DNA from 2 places in the Halomonas sp. PAMB 3232 genome. Region 2 is predicted to be linked to the other one. Evidence: predicted binding sites of a transcription regulator. Region 2 holds the regulator's gene; the other holds the start of a gene.
The links. The regulator sigma-54, encoded in region 2, starts transcription at its own class of promoters, with help from an activator protein. The targets are predictions, from matches to a motif close to TGGCACNNNNNTTGCTNT.
Positions count from the first base shown of each region.

Region 1 (3,783 bases), 1.8 Mb from region 2:
TGTGAAAGTTTCAAGTGCTCGTACAGTAAAAACAATAGATTGCATTAAAGCCAGTTCTGTCGAATCACTTTTAATTCTTGGTTGGTTATGTGAGAAATATATGAGAAGACAGTTTTTTCCAACATTGTGCATTGATCTTAAAAAAGAGAAGGTGTGTGAAGAGTAGTTGCTCCTGTCAAAATAAAGCTTGTTTTTTTTACTGATATTAATTTCCATATATTTATATCCAGTAAGCGTGGTTGAGAATAGCATATACGCATGCAGAAGTAGGTGAGAAAATATTTTATTTAACGCAAAGTGCTGTAAGTGACTTACGACTCATTTCTTTTGCTTTTTTTAGCATGCTAAGTTGCTCGTGCCAATTCTTTGTCATTTCTACTTAAAGCGCGTCTTATTAATCTAAGTATCACTGCATCACAAAACGCCGATTATCAATGTATTGCGCTTAATTGTATACCCCCAGCCACCCCCGTCTCCTTATGAGCGAGCTGAGTCTCCATGAGTATAAAAATTGAGATACAGCATGCCAAGCTTCACTAGCCTTCGTTCAAAGCCATCTTCAGGAGCGCCAGTTTAGTCATGTTCTCGCTCAATACGTAGTGGTGGAATTTTTGTCCTAAGAAGACTACACACTACTGATCTGTCTATGAACGAAATTCTTTCAACGATTCGAGGGTTTGAGTATCTAGCGAAATAACATGGACCTGGCGAGCATTCATTTTTATTCACCAGAGTGCGTCAGGTACTATCTTGAAGTAAAATTTAATGTCACTCGTCAAAACGAACCATGCTAGGTCTTGAAGCAGTACTTAGTATCATTCAGATGGTTTTAAGGGTAGTGGTACGTGGTTTAGAATGGCTCAGTGATCATAAGAAGCTCGAAAAATTGAACCTCGACTAATGCGGACAGCGCTGAGAAAGTACCGTTTTACCTGATGGTTTTTTATGTGGCGTCGCTAATTATATGCCTAAAGTTAAGTATAAAAAATGGCATGCAGAAACGATGGATGCAAAATGTAATACGGTGGAAGCCAGGGCAATTAAAAAGTCGATAGTACTTGATCTAGAAAGCTTGAAACGAGGTAAGTAATCTAAAGTATTTAATTTAATACGGACAAGGACTTGAGTTTTTACTTTGGCTTGTAAAAACCTGTTAAAGGATTAACCCCACCGTTCAAGGAATCCAAGCACTCAAACGGTGGGGCCATACTAGCGAGAAGGAAGCTTAACGTTATTTCTCGCCCTCATCCCAGTGTTCCATCGCGCGCTTGTCATCGGGCAGGCGGACGATGTCGTCGAGGCTGAGTTTGCCGTGGGTTTTGAAGCGGTGGCCGTGGGCGTCGAGGATGGCGGCGACGCTGCCAACGCTGACCCCTTCGTCTTCCCGGTAGGTTTCCACCTTCACCCGCACGATACGGTTTTGGTAACGGGCGGAGAGGATGTCGCCGCGGCGGGGGGCGTCGTGGTTCGGGTCGTTCTTGAAGTATTCCGATACGCTGGTTTTGCCTGGGTCGTCCCATTCGATGTGTTGATGCATTCTGCGGGTCCTTTTACCGGGTGAATGATGAGCTTAGTGTAGTTTGTAATGTCGGCAATCGGCCACCTGTGGCCTTTTTCATTAGAGGCCCCGTGGAATCGCCTTATCGAAAGGCGGTGGCACGCATCATTTTTAGGCGCAAAGGCGTTTGATTGTTTCGTTCTGGCTATTTCATCAACAGCTATGCACTTTTTTGGTTCAAATTTTAACTGAGTGATCGTTTGTGGTGCGTTTTTCGCTTTGTGGGCGCAGGCTGGAAGCGAGCCAACCGCGTTATGCATCGAGGTTGCACCGCCAATAAATTGAAAAAACTTTTCAAAACAGTGTCTTGTTATAGGGCATGCCATATTGGTGCAAAGTTGGCACGCTACATGCTTACTAAAAGGCAACGGCTGGCGTCGTAGGCAAACGCTTTTGGGCGTGCTACAACGAGAGCCGGTTTACCTTGAATCGCAGGTGTCAGGGCGGGAGTCAGCGCCTATCACGCGAACAAACAACGAAGGCGTGGCTTACGCACGTTGCGTACGACGGCTTTGTTCAACAATACGTTTAATCGATCGCTTACAGTACACGCTTTAAGCCACGCTCATACCGGAGACGGAGAACAGTATGTCAGCCAAGACGCTCGCGCTAATCGAAGAAAATGAAGTCAAGTGGGTAGATCTGCGTTTCACCGATACGCGCGGTAAAGAGCAGCACGTCACCGTACCGGCACGGGACGTCGACGAAGAGTTTTTTGAAAACGGCCAAATGTTCGATGGCTCTTCCATCGAAGGCTGGAAGGGCATCAACGAATCCGACATGATTCTGCGTCCCGAAGACGGCACCGCCTTCCTCGACCCCTTCACCGAAGACGCGACCATCATCCTGCGTTGCGACATCATCGAGCCGGCTACCATGCAGGGCTACGATCGCGACCCGCGCTCCATCGCCAAGCGCGCTGAAGCCTACCTCGAGTCCACCGGCCTTGGCGACACTGCCTTCTTCGGCCCGGAACCCGAGTTCTTCATCTTCGATCAGGTACACTGGAAAACCGATATCCAGGGCTCCATGTTCAAGATCAGCTCTGAAGAGGGCGCCTGGGCGACCGATAGCGACGTTGAAGGCGGCAACCTTGGCCACCGCCCGCGCGTGAAAGGCGGCTACTTCCCGGTACCCCCGGTCGACAGCTTCCACGACATTCGTGGCGCGATGTGTAACACCCTGGAAGCGATCGGCCAGTCCGTCGAAGTGCATCACCACGAAGTAGCGAACGCCGGCCAGAACGAAATCGGCGTGAAGTTCAACACGCTGGTGAAGAAGGCCGACGAAGTTCAGGAAATGAAGTACGTGATCCACAACGTGGCGCACGCCTACGGCAAAACCGCCACCTTCATGCCGAAGCCGCTGGTGGGCGATAACGGCTCGGGCATGCACGTGCACCAGTCGTTCTGGAAGGATGGTGAAAACCAGTTCGCCGGCGACGAGTACGCGGGTCTTTCTGAAATGGCGCTTTACTACATCGGCGGTGTGATCAAGCACGCTCGCGCCCTGAACGCGTTCACCAACGCGTCGACCAACTCCTACAAGCGTCTGGTGCCGGGTTTCGAAGCGCCGGTCATGCTCGCCTACAGCGCGCGTAACCGCTCTGCCTCCATCCGCATTCCGTACACCGCGAGCCCGAAAGGCAAGCGTGTCGAAACTCGCTTCCCCGACCCGACTGCCAACCCGTACCTGGCGTTCGCGGCGATGCTGATGGCCGGTATCGACGGCATCAAGAACAAGATCCACCCGGGCGACGCGATGGACAAGAACCTGTACGACCTGCCGCCGGAAGAGGGCAAGGCCGTACCGACCGTCGCCAACAGCCTGGATCAGGCGCTGGAAGCGCTCGACGCCGACCGCGCGTTCCTGACCGAAGGTGGCGTGTTCACCGACGACATGATCGATGCCTACATCGAGCTCAAGATGGAAGAAGTCACGCGCATGCGCATGGCCACACACCCGATCGAGTTCGACATGTACTACAGCTGCTAAGCAGCGGCCCACCTCACCTTCGAGGTGTATTGGCTCCAAACCCCGCCTCGGCGGGGTTTTTTTATGGGGGAATCGCCATGAAAGCGACATTCGATCGGTGGGCGCGCCGGGCCAAAGCGCCAATGCTTTGCGTCCTGGCGGGGAGCCTGACGCTGTGGCTGGCAGAAAGTCCGGCCCAGGCGCAAACGGTGTACCGTGTGGTCGATGAGAGCGGCCGGGTGACCTACACC
Region 1 covers NZ_CP134865.1:3,447,321-3,451,103, reverse strand. Annotated here, with positions in the region: gene RN346_RS15800 (HEPN domain-containing protein) at 1-216, opposite strand, end outside; gene RN346_RS15795 (hypothetical protein) at 1,232-1,537, opposite strand; gene glnA (glutamate--ammonia ligase) at 2,147-3,553, shown strand; gene RN346_RS15785 (DUF4124 domain-containing protein) at 3,631-3,783, shown strand, end outside.
Region 1: glnA (glutamate--ammonia ligase) is a predicted target of sigma-54. The motif match lies at 1,898-1,915, and genes of this name have one in related genera.

Region 2 (3,783 bases):
TTCAAGCGCAACAAGCCGCCGACCCGACACCCCAGGACCCTACCGTTTCGGATTCCACCTTGCAGGAGTAGTTATGCACGCTTATTTACGAATCGCACTGCTGAGCCTGGCGCTGCCGCTGACCGCCCAGGCGCAAACCAGCCAGGCGCCCGTCGAAGTGGAAGCCGACCGGCTCGACCTCGACCAGCGTGCGGGCACCGCGGTCTATTCCGGCAACGTCAACATTCGCCAGGGCGAGATGCAGATTCGCGGCGACCGCGTCGAAATCACGCGCAACGATGCCGGCGAGCTCTCCCAGGCGACCGCCACCGGCGAGCGCGCCTATCTTCGCAACCAGCTCGAAAATGAGCCGGCGCCCATGGAGGGTTGGGCGCGACGCATCGTTTACCACGTCAGCGAGCGCCGGGTCGAGCTGATCGATCAGGCCGAGCTCACCCAGCGCAGCGACCGCTTTCGTGGCGGGCGGCTGGAGTATTTTATCGACCGCGAAGTGGTTCAGGCGCGCTCCGACGTCAGCGGTGGCGACAACCAGCGCATCCGCATGACGCTGCAGCCCGCGCAATAGGAGAGTCATCGTGTCGAGCACCCAACCTGAAGCGATCAAGACGCTTCACGCCCGCCACCTGGCCAAAAGCTACAAGCGTCGCCGGGTGGTCAAGGATATCAATCTGGAGATCACCCAGGGCAGCGTCGTGGGCCTGCTTGGCCCTAACGGGGCGGGCAAGACGACCTCGTTTTACATGATCGTGGGGCTGGTCAAGGCGGATGCCGGAAGCGTAGGTATCGACGAGCTGGATTTGACCCGGGCACCGATGCACGAGCGCGCCATCGCCGGCATCGGCTATCTGCCCCAGGAGGCATCGATCTTTAGAAAGCTCTCGGTGGCCGACAACATCATGGCCATTCTGGAGACGCGCAAGGAGCTGGACCGCCCTGCCCGCCAGGCGCGCCTGGAGCAGCTGCTGGAAGATTTTCACATCACCCACATTCGCGACAACCTGGGGATGAGCCTCTCCGGCGGCGAGCGCCGCCGCGTGGAAATCGCCCGGTCGCTGGCCACTGACCCGGCCTTCATCCTGCTCGACGAACCCTTCGCCGGGGTGGATCCAATTTCCGTCGGCGAGATCAAGTCGATCATCCTTGCGCTCAAGGCGCGCCATATCGGCGTGTTGATCACCGACCACAACGTCCGTGAAACGCTGGATATCTGCGACATCGCCTATATCGTCGGCGACGGCCATATCATCGCAAGCGGCGACGCCGACGCCATTCTTGGCGATCAAAAGGTGCGCGAGGTCTATCTGGGCGCAGATTTTCGCCTCTAACCCGGTGACAACCATAAAGTTCCGGGTAGTGGCATATTTATTGCACTTGCGTCGAACCCCGTCTCGCTCTAGTGTGGAGCTTTACGAGTAACGAGTGGTTCTTCGATGGTCATGAAAGCTTCTCTACAGCTGCGCGTCGGTACGCAGCTGACCATGACACCGCAGCTGCAGCAGGCGATCGCCCTGCTGCAGCTCTCGACGTTGGACCTGCGCCAGGAGATCCAGCAGGCGCTCGACGCCAACCCGCTTTTAGAGCAGGAAGACGAATTCGGCGAAGAGACAACCCAGGAGACGCCAGAAACCGAGTGGGAAGAGAGCATCCCCCAGGAGCTTGCCACCGACAGCGAATGGTCCGACACCTACCAGGACATGGCCGCCGGTGGCAGCGGCGAAGGCCCGGATTTCGAGCGCCAGGCCGCTGGCCAAAGCCTTCAGGGGCATCTGTTGTGGCAGTTGGCGATGACGGATACCAGCCCACGAGACCATGCCATTGCCGAAAGCCTGATCGACGCGCTGGATGCCAACGGCTACCTGACCCAGCCGCTTAACGACATTCGCGAAGGCCTCAAGGCCCAGGGCCTGGACGGCCTGAGCCAGCGGGAGGTGGAAAACGTGCTGCTGCGCGTGCAGCAGTTCGAGCCCACCGGCGTGTTCGCCCGCGATCTGCGCGAGTGTCTGCTGCTACAGCTGGCAGCGCTTGCCGACAATACCCCGCTGCTGATGCAGGCCCGGCGCCTGGTGCGTCAGTTTCTGGAAGCGCTGGGCAAGAACGACCTGCGCCTGTTGAAACGCCGCCTCAGCCTCGATGACGAGCAGCTCGACGACGTCGTCCGGCTGATTCGAAGCCTCGACCCGCGCCCGGGCAGCGCCTTTGGTGCCACCAACCAAAGCTACATCACCCCGGATCTGGTGGTCCGTCACGACCAGGAAGGCTGGCATCTCGAGCTCAATCCGGAGGCGCTGCCCAAGCTTCGCGTTCAGCCGGACTACGCCAGCCTCATCAAGCGCGCCGACAAGAGCCAGGACAATCAGTTCTTGAAAGAACACCTGCAGGAGGCGCGCTGGCTGATCAAGAGCCTGTCGAGTCGAAACGACACCCTTTTGCGCGTTGGCCGCGAAATCATCGCTCGCCAGATCGGTTTTCTGGAGCGCGGCGAAGAAGCGATGAAACCGTTGATTCTCGCCGACATCGCCGAAGCGGTGGAGATGCACGAGTCGACGATCTCGCGGGTCACGACGCAAAAATATATTCACACGCCCCGCGGCGTATTCGAGCTCAAGTACTTTTTCTCGAGCCAGGTGAGCGGTCAGGACGGCGGCGACAGCCACTCCAGCACCGCGATCCGCGCCCGGCTCAAAAAACTGATTCAAGACGAAACGCCAGGCAAGCCGCTATCGGACAGCCATTTGGTCACGCTACTTGAGGCCAACGGCATCAACGTGGCCAGGCGCACCGTGGCCAAATACCGCGAAGCGATGGGCATTCCCTCCTCCAGTGAGCGGCGCCGTTTACGTTAAACGGGAAACTTGCCGGCAGGGCTTTGCAATGGCGGAAAAAGGGTTACAATCGAAGGACAGTCCTGGATTAGGAGTACGTCGATGCAAGTGAACATTACCGGTCATCACCTGGAACTGACAGACGCCCTGCGTGACTACGTCAACGAGAAACTCGAGCGTATCGAACGCCACTACGACAACATCACCACCGTGCAGGTGACGCTGTCGATCGAAAAGGAGCGTCAGCAGGCCGCCTGCACGCTGCATGCTTCGGGCGCCGACGTACACGCCGAAGCCGAGGACAATGATATGTATGCCGCCATCGACGCCCTGGCCGACAAGCTCGACCGCCAACTGGTAAAACACAAGGAAAAAGCACAGGCCCGCGCCCAGGGCGCTGGCGTGCGTTAATTCGATGACCCTGGAAACCATACTCCCCCCGGAGCGCGTGCTGTTCGACGTCCCCGGGGGCAGCAAAAAACGGGTGCTGGAGTTCTTCAGCACGTTCATCGCTCAAAACACACCGAGCCTGGATAGTCAGGAAGTCTTCAGCCGGCTGGTCGGTCGTGAGCGCCTTGGCAGTACCGGCATCGGCAATGGGGTCGCGATTCCCCACGCCCGAAGTCCGCACTGCAGCGCGCCGATCGCCGGCTTTCTAAAGCTCGCCGAACCCGTCGACTTCGACGCCATCGATGGCGATCCAGTGGATCTGGTGTTCGTGCTGCTGGTACCGGAAGAGGCGGACGACACGCATCTGGCGCTTTTGGGCCAGGTCGCCACCATCATGAACGACGCCACGACCCGCGCGCAGTTTCGAAAGTGTGAAAGCCAGCGCGAGCTTTTAGAGCTGGTCACCGCCCGCATTCGCGAGCAGGCGCAGGGGTAAGCCCACCACCTTCGCTTTTCCCGGCCTTTCAATCGCAATCGCGCTTACGTACAGGCGTGTGCCGATAAGAGCGCT
Region 2 covers NZ_CP134865.1:1,576,536-1,580,318, reverse strand. Annotated here, with positions in the region: gene lptC (LPS export ABC transporter periplasmic protein LptC) at 1-71, shown strand, start outside; gene lptA (lipopolysaccharide transport periplasmic protein LptA) at 74-565, shown strand; gene lptB (LPS export ABC transporter ATP-binding protein) at 600-1,325, shown strand; gene RN346_RS07120 (RNA polymerase factor sigma-54) at 1,431-2,843, shown strand; gene hpf (ribosome hibernation-promoting factor, HPF/YfiA family) at 2,925-3,233, shown strand; gene RN346_RS07110 (PTS sugar transporter subunit IIA) at 3,238-3,708, shown strand.